DNA from 3 places in the Allobosea sp. NPDC003192 genome. Region 2 is predicted to be linked to each of the others. Evidence: predicted binding sites of a transcription regulator. Region 2 holds the regulator's gene; each other region holds the start of a gene.
What was found. Region 2 encodes PhoB, which activates phosphate uptake and scavenging genes when phosphate is short. Its sites were predicted from a motif close to TGTCATNNANCTGTCAT; they were not measured.

Region 1: a site for PhoB is predicted at 1,877-1,893, ahead of phnD (phosphate/phosphite/phosphonate ABC transporter substrate-binding protein). Genes of this name have one in related genera too.
Region 3: a site for PhoB is predicted at 1,887-1,903, ahead of phnC (phosphonate ABC transporter ATP-binding protein). Genes of this name have one in related genera too.

What each region holds. Positions count from the first base shown of each region.
Region 1 is NZ_JBNNPK010000007.1:37,703-40,971, reverse strand. It holds gene ACQKLX_RS11540 (inorganic phosphate transporter) at 1-902, shown strand, start outside; gene ACQKLX_RS11535 (TIGR01459 family HAD-type hydrolase) at 915-1,745, opposite strand; gene phnD (phosphate/phosphite/phosphonate ABC transporter substrate-binding protein) at 1,943-2,989, shown strand; gene phnC (phosphonate ABC transporter ATP-binding protein) at 3,010-3,269, shown strand, end outside.
Region 2 is NZ_JBNNPK010000015.1:148,390-151,658, forward strand. It holds gene pstB (phosphate ABC transporter ATP-binding protein PstB) at 1-621, shown strand, start outside; gene phoU (phosphate signaling complex protein PhoU) at 661-1,383, shown strand; gene phoB (phosphate regulon transcriptional regulator PhoB) at 1,411-2,109, shown strand; gene ACQKLX_RS20155 (YnfA family protein) at 2,119-2,439, opposite strand; gene ACQKLX_RS20160 (GcrA family cell cycle regulator) at 2,519-3,070, opposite strand.
Region 3 is NZ_JBNNPK010000008.1:147,194-150,462, reverse strand. It holds gene ACQKLX_RS13330 (efflux RND transporter periplasmic adaptor subunit) at 1-1,053, opposite strand, end outside; gene ACQKLX_RS13325 (TetR/AcrR family transcriptional regulator) at 1,190-1,801, shown strand; gene phnC (phosphonate ABC transporter ATP-binding protein) at 1,948-2,766, shown strand; gene phnD (phosphonate ABC transporter substrate-binding protein) at 2,839-3,269, shown strand, end outside.

The sequences.
Region 1 (3,269 bases), on a different contig from region 2:
CGACGAGGGTGCTGGCGCCGCAATGGGCGGTGTTCTGGGCCGCCTTCTTCAACTTCATCGCCTTCCTGTTCTTCGGCCTGCACGTCGCCCAGACGGTCGGCTCCGGCATCATCCAGGCGACGATCGTCGACGACCGGGTGATCTTCGGCGCGCTGACCGGCGCGATCGTCTGGAACGTCGTGACCTGGATCGCCGGCATCCCGTCGAGCTCCTCGCATGCGCTGATCGGCGGGCTGGTCGGCGCCGGCCTGTCGAAGGTCGGCCTCTCGTCGATCGTCTGGTGGGGGCTCGGCAAGACCTTCCTGGCGATCTTCATGTCACCGGCGATCGGCTTCGCGCTGGCGCTGCTGCTGGTCCTGATCGTCTCCTGGACCTTCCTCAAGGTCGCGCCGATCAAGGTCGATTCGACCTTCCGCCTCCTGCAATTCGTCTCGGCCTCGCTCTATTCGCTGGGGCACGGCGCCAATGACGCGCAGAAGACCATGGGCATCATCGCCGTGCTGCTGTTCTCGCATGGCATGATGGGCGACACCTTCTCGGTGCCGTTCTGGGTGGTGATCTCCTGCCAGGCGGCGATGGCACTCGGCACGCTCTGCGGCGGCTGGCGCATCGTCCACACCATGGGCTCGAAGATCACCCGGCTCTCGCCGCAGCAGGGCTTCTGTGCCGAGACCGGCGGCGCCATCACCCTGTTCATGGCGACCTATCTCGGCGTCCCCGTCTCGACCACGCACACCATCACCGGCGCGATCATCGGCGTCGGGGCGGCCAGGCGGGTCACGGCCGTGCGCTGGGGTGTCGCCCGCGGCATCGTCTTCGCCTGGATTGTCACCATGCCCGCAGCCGGCCTGATCTCGGCGCTGGCCTATTTCCTCTCGGGCCTGTTCCTGACCGGGCGCTGAGCCGGTCCTACCTCAGCCGAGCAGCGGCAGCGCGTAGGTCGGGCTACGTCCGGCGCTGGCGAAGAGTGCGAGGCAGCTCGCCGGGTCCAACGCCGCGCCGTCCCAGCCGATCTCGCCGCGATGGATGCCGCCGGCGATGAAGACGCTATCGATGCCGGCGCCTTGGGCACCGGCAATGTCGTGCTCCAGCGAGTCGCCGATCGCGACGACACGGCTGCGGTCGAGCCCGAGCTTCGCCAGACAGGTGCGATAAATCCGCGGCTGCGGCTTGCCGTGATAGCGCACCGTGCCGCCGAGCTGCTCATAGGCGCGCGCGACGAGGCCCGGCGCCTCCTGCAGGCCGCCGGTGGGACTGGCACGATGCAGGTCCGGATTGGCGCAGATCATCGGTAGGCGCCGCACGCTGGCTGCCTTGAGCAGATCCATCCAGCTGGCGACCGACTGCCGGGGTGGGTCCATCGTCATCAACAGGATGAAGTCGGCCGTCTCGACGTTCTCGACCAAGTCGAGCCCGAGCCCCTCGGCCAGATGTTGCTCGCCCTCGCGCGCCAGCAACAGGCAGCGCCGGCCGAGCGCTTGGTGGAACGGCTCGTCGCGCGCCGCCAATGCATCGCGGGCGTCATCTCCGGCCGAGACGACCTCGTCATAGAGTTCCGGCGCAAAGCCGAATTTCGCCAGTTGCCTGGCGTTCTCGGCTCCGCTGCGCCCCGAATTCGAGAGGATGATCACGCGCTTGGCCGCCCGGTGCAGCATCTCCAGCGCAGCCACTGCAGCTGGATAAGGCCGGACGCCGTCATGCAGCACGCCCCACTGGTCGAGCAGGAAGCCGTCATATCGCGGCATCAGCGCCGCCAGATTATCCGGAAAGGTTGTAGAGGGGGGATTTTGCATCGTCTGGGTTGGCGTGGGGGCCAACCGTCGCGGTGGACAAGGCCACTATAGTCGTAAGACGAGGCGTCTCGCCCGGCTGGAATGTGACAGTTTTATGTCACATACTCTAGCCGGCTTACAACAACGATCGCCCGGGAGAGACGCCGCAAATGACCAAGACGCTGACTTGCCTGACCGCCACGACCTCGCTGCTCCTGGGCCTCGGGCTCGCCGGTGCGGCGCAGGCGCAGGACGCCTGCTCCAATCGCGGCCAGCTCGACACGATGTATTGCGACGCCAACAAGGACCTGGTCGCCGACGTGCCGACCGAGGCCTCGAAACTGAAGGACCCGTCGGCGCTGGTCTGGGCCTATACGCCGGTCGAGGACCCGGCCGTCTACGCCAACATCTTCAAGCCGCTGACCGACCATCTCGCCGCCTGCACCGGCAAGCGCATCGTCTACTACCCCGTTCAGTCGAACTCGGCCGAGATCGAGGCGATGCGCTCGGGTCGCCTGCACTTCGCCGGATTCTCGACCGGCCCGACCGGTTTTGCCGTCAATCTCGCCGGCGCGATTCCCTTCGCGGCCAAGGGCTCGGCGGCCGGCGTGCGCGGCTACAATCTCGTCGCCGTCGTCAAGGCCTCCAGCCCCTACCAGAAGCTGTCGGACCTCAAGGACAAGAAGGTCGCCCACACTTCGCCCTCGTCCAACTCCGGCAACCTCGCTCCGCGCGTGCTCTTCCCCGAGCATGGACTCGAGGCCGACAAGGACTACAAGCCGCTGATGTCGGGCGGCCACGACAAGTCCATCCTCGGTGTCGTCTCGGGCGACTACGACATGGGCGCCGTCGCCGGCGACGTCTATGAACGCATGATCGTGCGCGGCACGATCAAGAAGGAGGACACGCGCGAGATCTATCGCAGCGCGATCTTCCCGACCTCGTCCTTCGCCTATGCGCATGACCTGAAGCCCGAGCTCGCCAAGAAGCTGACCGACTGCTTCTTCTCCTTCCGCTTCACCCCGGAAATGACCAAGGAGTTCAACGGCGACGACCGCTTCCTGCCGATCACCTACCAGAAGGACTGGGCGATCGTGCGAGACGTCGCCGAGAAGTCCGGCACGCCCTACAACAAGTCGGCCTACGACACCGAGGCCAAGCGCGAGGCGGACGAGCTCGCCAAGAAGAAGGCGCAGCCGGCGCCGGCCAAGCCCTGATCGAAGGCCCGACGCAGCCCATGAGCGCCCTCCCCGTCGCAGAGGCGCCCGGCCATGGCCGGGCGCTCGTCATCCGCAATCTCGTCAAGGAGTATCGCAAGGGCCAGCCGGTCCTGCGCGACATCTCGCTCAGCGTCTCCGAGCCCGGCATCGTCGCGATCATCGGCCCGTCCGGCACCGGCAAGTCGACGCTGATCCGCTGCATCAACCGACTGGTCGACCCGACCTCAGGCTCGATCATGCTGGGCGGAACCGATCTGGCGAAGCTGCAGGGCGAGCC
Region 2 (3,269 bases):
CTGCTGCGCATCTTCAACCGCATCTATTCGCTCTATCCCGAGCAGCGCGCCACCGGCGAGATCCTGCTCGACGGCCGCAACATCATCTCCAACAATGTCGACGTGAACGAACTGCGCTCGCGCATCGGCATGGTCTTCCAGAAGCCGACGCCGTTCCCGATGTCGATCTACGACAACGTCGCCTTCGGCATCCGCCTCTATGAGAAGCCGCCGAAGTCGGAGCTCGACGATCGCGTCGAGGGCGCACTGCGCCGCGCCGCCCTCTGGGACGAGGTCAAGGACAAGCTGAGGAGCTCCGGCATGGGCCTGTCCGGCGGCCAGCAGCAGCGCCTGTGCATCGCCCGCACCATCGCCCAGAAGCCCGAGGTCATCCTGTTCGACGAGCCGACCTCGGCGCTCGACCCGATCTCGACCGGCAAGATCGAGGACCTGCTCGAGCAGCTGAAGAGCGACTTCACCATCGTCATCGTCACCCACAACATGCAGCAGGCGGCGCGCATCTCGCAGTACACCGCCTTCATGTATCTCGGTGAGGTGATCGAATTCGACGCCACCAACACCATCTTCATGAACCCGCACAAGAAGCAGACGCAGGACTACGTCACCGGCCGTTTCGGCTGACATCCTGAAATCGTCGGCAGCCCCGAAGGATACGCCCCGATGTCCGACCATATCGTCCGCTCCTATGATGCCGATCTCGAGGGCCTGCGCCGCAGCCTCGCCGAGATGGGCGGCATGTCCGAGCGCATGCTCGGCGACTCGACGGTCGCGCTGGTGCGCCGCGACACCGCGCTCGCCCAGAAGATCATCAGCGCCGACCAGCGCCTCGACAATCTCCAGCGCGATGTCGAGGAGAAGGCGGTGCTGACCATTGCCCGGCGCCAGCCGCTCGCCAACGACCTACGCGAGCTGATCTCGGCGATCCGCATCGCGGCCGATATCGAGCGCGTCGGCGATCTCGCCAAGAACATCGCCAAGCGCGCCGTCGCGATCTCTGGCCAGTTCTCGCCGCCACATCGCGCCGTGGTCGGGCTCGAGCATATGAGCCGCCTGGTCCAGGCCCAGCTCAAGGACGTGCTCGACGCCTACGCTGCGAGCAACGAGCAGAAGGCGATGGAGGTCTGGCGCCGCGACGATGAGATCGACGCGCTCTATACCTCGCTGTTCCGCGAGCTCCTCACCTACATGATGGAGGACCCGCGCAACATCACCTTCTGCACGCATCTCCTGTTCTGCGCCAAGAACGTCGAGCGCATCGGCGACCACACCACCAACATCGCCGAGACCATCCACTATCTCGTTACCGGCCAGTCGATCGACGAGAGCCGGCCGAAGCTCGACACCACCAACATCCTCGTCGACCTGCCGGCGGCCAATGGCTGAACCGGCGGGGCTTGAACGGACCCTGACATGCCCGCACGCATCCTGATCGTCGAGGACGAGGAGCCGCTCACCCTGCTCCTGCGCTACAATCTCGAGGCCGAGGGCTTCGAGGTCGACAGCGTGGCGCGCGGCGACGACGCCGAACTGCATCTGCGCGACCATACGCCGGACCTCGTCCTGCTCGACTGGATGCTGCCCGGCCTCTCCGGCATCGAGCTCTGCCGGCGCCTGCGCACCCGCCGCGACACCGAGCGCGTGCCGATCATCATGCTGACTGCCCGCGGCGAGGAGACCGAGCGCGTGCGCGGCCTCGCTACCGGCGCTGATGATTATGTCGTCAAGCCGTTCTCGCTGCCCGAGCTGATCGCCCGCATCCAGGCGCTGCTGCGCCGCGCCAAGCCCGGCCATGTCGCCGGCCTGCTCGCGGCCGGCGATCTCGAGCTCGACCGCACGACGCGGCGCGTCCGCCGGGCTGGTGCCGAACTGCATCTCGGCCCGACCGAGTTCCGCCTGCTCGAATTCCTGATGCAGGCGCCGGGCCGGGTCTATTCGCGGGCGCAGCTGCTCGACGCCGTCTGGGGCCGCGACGTCTATATCGACGAGCGCACCGTCGACGTCCATGTCGGGCGCCTGCGCAAGGCGATCACCCCGGCCAACGCCAAGGATCCGCTGCGTACGGTGCGCGGCGCCGGCTACGCCTTCGACGAGACGTTTGCGCGGGGTTGATCGCGTTCGTCAGCGCGGTGCGGCGATGACGACAGCCGCGCCGGCAAGGCAGAGCGCCGCGCCGGCCAGGTCGTAACGGTCGGGCGCGACCTTCTCGACCAGCGCCATCCAGGCCAGAGACGCCACGATGTAGACGCCGCCATAGGCGGCGAAGGCGCGCCCGGCGGCGGGGCTGTCGACCAGCGTCAGCAGCCAGGCGAAGGTTGCGAGAAAGACGAGGCCTGGCAGCAGCCACCAGACCGGCTTGTCGAGCTTCAGCCAGGCCCAGAAGGCAAAGCAGCCGGCGATCTCGGCCAAGGCCGCGCCGAGATAGATCGCGATCGTAGCCATCACGTCCTCCTGCCAGCCCTGGTCATGAAAAAGCCGGCCCACAGGCCGGCTTCCGTAAACGTTTCGCGAGTGCCTGTCGTCAGGCGCGGGCGACCTTGCTGCGGTCGCGGCGGCGATCCGCTGCCGGCTGGTAGGCGATGCGGGCGTGATAGGCGCAATAGGGCAGGCCGGTCGCGCTGCGGCCGCCGCAAAAGCGGAATTCCGGCGAAGTCGGATCGCCCATCGGCCAGCGGCACATGTATTCGCGCAGGTCCATGATCGTGACCCGCTCGGAAAACGGCACCACCACGTCTTCGGACGGCGCCGGCGCGCGCTCGACCTGCGCCTCCGCTTCGATCTCGGGCGAGAACTGTGGGGCGAGGGCGGTATTGCCGCGGGTCAGCCCGGCGCCGCCGCTCTGATGGCCAGCCGGATGGCTCGGCGGACGGGCGGCAGGCTTGCGCGGACGCGGCGTCGCCGAGCCCGGGCTCTTGGCCCGGCCGGACAGGCCGAGCCGATGAACCTTCCCGATGACGGCGTTGCGCGTGACATTGCCGAGTTCCGCCGCGATCTGGCTCGCGCTCAGGCCGTCATTCCAGAGCTTCTTGAGCAGTTCGACGCGTTCGTCGGTCCAGGCTCCGGCTTCGGTCATGGAGTTGCACCTGTCTTCGTCATGCCCCGCCAGCGTGCCGGCGAGGCATAGGGAGAGATCATGGCGGAATCCGATACCGGCAGCGTCCGCCGCAAAACGGAAGCCGTTACGCCCGGGACTGACGATACTGGAGACGCCGCACGAGATGTCGTATCTGACGAAGAGGACCATACAAGATGGCCTGACTCGGCCACAAGAG
Region 3 (3,269 bases), on a different contig from region 2:
CGCGACGGTCGCGCCCTCGCGCAGGCGCATCTGCCCGGCGGTGACGATCTGCATGCCGGCTTTGAGGCCCTTGACCACCTCGACCTTGCCGGTCAGGCGCTTGCCGAGTTCGACCGGCAGGCGCTTGGCCTTGCCGTTCTCGACGATGAAGACCGTCTTGCTGAGACCATCCGGCACGACGGCCGTCTCCGGAATCACCAGCGCATTCTCGCGCTTGTCGACCATGATGGTGACGCGGGCGAACAGGCCGGGCTTCAGGACGAGGTCGGCATTGGGCACGGTGGCGCGCAGCTTGACCGCTCGGCCGTTGACGTCGACGACGGGATCGATCGCGAAGATCTTGCCGGCGAAGGGCCGATCCGGCACCGCGTCGACCTTGAGCTGGATCGGCTGGCCGACCTTGAGCTGCGTCATGTAGATCTCGGGCACGCGGAAATCGACCTTGATCGGGTCGATGTTGGTCAGTGTGATCAACTGCTTGCCGATCGAGACATAGTCGCCGACGCCGACCGCGCGCAGGCCGACCACGCCGGTGAACGGTGCCTTGATCGTCGCCAGAGCGAGCTTGGCCTGGACGAGTTGCAGGCGCGCTTCCTGCAAGGCGAGCTGCGCCGTCGCCTGCTCCAGCGCAACCTGCGTGCCGGCGCCGCGCTGCACCAGCGAGCGGTTGCGGTCATAGGTGTCGCGCGCCAGCGAAAGGTCGGCCTGCGCCTGCTTGAGCTCCGCATCCAGGATGGCGGTGTCGAGCATGACCAGCGGCTGGTCCTTGTTGACCCGCTCGCCCTCCTTGAAGCCGAGCGAGACGACGCGGCCCGCGATCTCGGGAGCGATCACTACGGATTCGTCGGCCGCCAGCGTTCCGAGCGCCTCGACTTCCTCGGCCACGGAGGTGAGCTCGATCGTCCCGACCTCGACCGGGATGGCAGGGCTCTGCGCGCCGGCGACACCCTGCGCCTGCGCCTGCTGGTTGGGCGCCTTGTAGTGGTAGCGGTAGCCGTAATACCCGCCACCCGCCAGCCCGGCGATCAGGACAAGAAGGAGAAAACGCTTCATCAGGCTGGACGCTCCGGTAAGACGGACATATTCTAGACTGGACGGTCTAGTTTGATAAGCACCCTTTAAGGGCGGAAGCGTGACGGAATGATCGATGCACGGACGCTCTAGCGCCACCGCTGCAGAAGCAAGACAGATGCCGGCCGAAAAATCACGGCCGGATAAACATGATGCGATCACCCGGGCCGCTTCGGAAACCTTCCTGGCCGAGGGCTTCGACCGCGCCAGCCTCGACCAGATCGCGCAGCGCGCCGGCGTCTCCAAGCAGACCATCTACAGCCACTTCGCCGACAAGCAGGCGCTGTTCCTGGCGATCTGCAGTGAACTCACTGAAAAGCTGACGATTCCGCTGCGCCGTCCGCGCAGCGAAACCGGCGATCTGCGGGCCATTCTGACACGCCTCGGCGAGGACGCTCTGGCGATGATGCTGCACCCGGCCTCGCTCGATCTGCATCGCCTGATCGTCGGCGCATCCACCCGCTTTCCCGAATTGGGACAGGCAGCGTACGATGCCGGAGCGGGGCGGATGATCACGGAACTCTCCACCCTGCTGGAACAGCGGTCACGATCAAGTGATGGGCTGTCGCGCGAGCTCACTCCCGGCGAGGCTGCGACGCTGGCCGAACAGTTCATCGGCATGCTGCGCGGCTTCCATCAGGTACGCGGCCTGCTCGGCATCGCTCCCGTTGCCGAGACCGAGCGCAAGACTTACGTCGCCGCCTGCGTCGATCTGCTCCTGCGGGCCTGAGGAGTCGGCCTAGCGGCGGTTCGAAGCAGTATGGTTGACGGTCGATGACCATCCTTCGGCTCTGACCACACCGAACTGCGCCTCCTGTCACGGCGCTGTCATCTGCCCTCGATACCGCATCGTCCCGCAATCGCGGGAGAGTGTTGATGCTGCGTATCGAGGGTCTGACCAAGCGTTTCGGTGGCAAGGCCGCCGTCGACAACGTCACCCTGTCGATTCCGCGTGGCGAGATGGTCGGCGTGATCGGCCGCTCGGGCGCCGGCAAGTCGACGCTGCTGCGCATGCTGAACCGCCTCGCCGATGCGAGCGAGGGCCGCATCCTCAGCGAGGAGCGCGACGTCACCGCCCTGCGCGGCGCGGCGCTGCGGGCCTGGCGGCGCGATACGGCGATGATTTTCCAGCAGTTCAACCTGGTCGGCCGCCTGGACGTGCTGACCAATGTCCTGCTCGGCCGCCTCAACCATCGTTCGGCTGCGCTGACGCTGGTCAAGAGCTTCTCCCAGGACGACAAGGTCCGCGCCATCGCCGCGCTCGAGCGGCTCGATATGGGTCATCTGCTCGCCCAGCGCGCCGAGACGCTGTCCGGCGGCCAGCAGCAGCGCGTCGCGATCGCCCGCGCTCTGGTGCAGGAGCCGAAGATCATCCTCGCCGACGAGCCGATCGCCTCGCTCGACCCGCGCAACACGCAGGTCGTGATGGATGCGCTGTTCCGCATCAATCGCGAGGACGGCATCACCATCGTCTGCAATCTCCACCATCTCGACATCGCCGCGAAGTATTGCGACCGGCTGATCGGCATGGCCGGCGGCAGGGTCGTGTTCGACGGCCCGCCGCATGCGCTGACCAGCGAGCTCGCCGCCGAGCTTTACGGCATCGAGGCCAGGGACGCCGGCGCCGAAGCGCTCGATGCGCTCGAGGCCATCGCCAGCCAGGAAGCCAAGCGCGCCAAGCAGACCGCCGCCTGAGACAGCCGGCGCACGCCCGAGCCTGCCCTTAAGCCTGCCCCGTCATCGCCGACCTTTCCAAAGGAGCACCACATGCTGACCCGTCGTCATACCCTCACGCTCGCCGCGGCCGGCCTCGCCGCGTCGCTCGCCGCCCCGGCTTTCGCCCAGGACTGGAAAGCCAAGTATCCCGAGCTCGTCTTCGCCATCATCCCGGCCGAGAACGCCTCTGGCGTCGTCGAGCGCTATACCCCCTTCGTGAACTATCTCGCGAAGGAGCTCGGCACCAAGGTGACGCTGCGCATCGCCAATGACTACGCCGCGATCATCGAGGGCCAGCGCGCCGGCAACATCCATATCGGCATGTACGGCCCCGCCTCATTCGCCCGCGCGCTGATGACCGGCGCCAAGATCGACGCCTTTGCGATCGAGACCAATCTCGACGGCACCAAGGGCTACTACTCGGTCTTCTACGTGAAGAAGGACTCGCCCTATCAGAAGATCGAGGACTTGAAGGGCAAGAA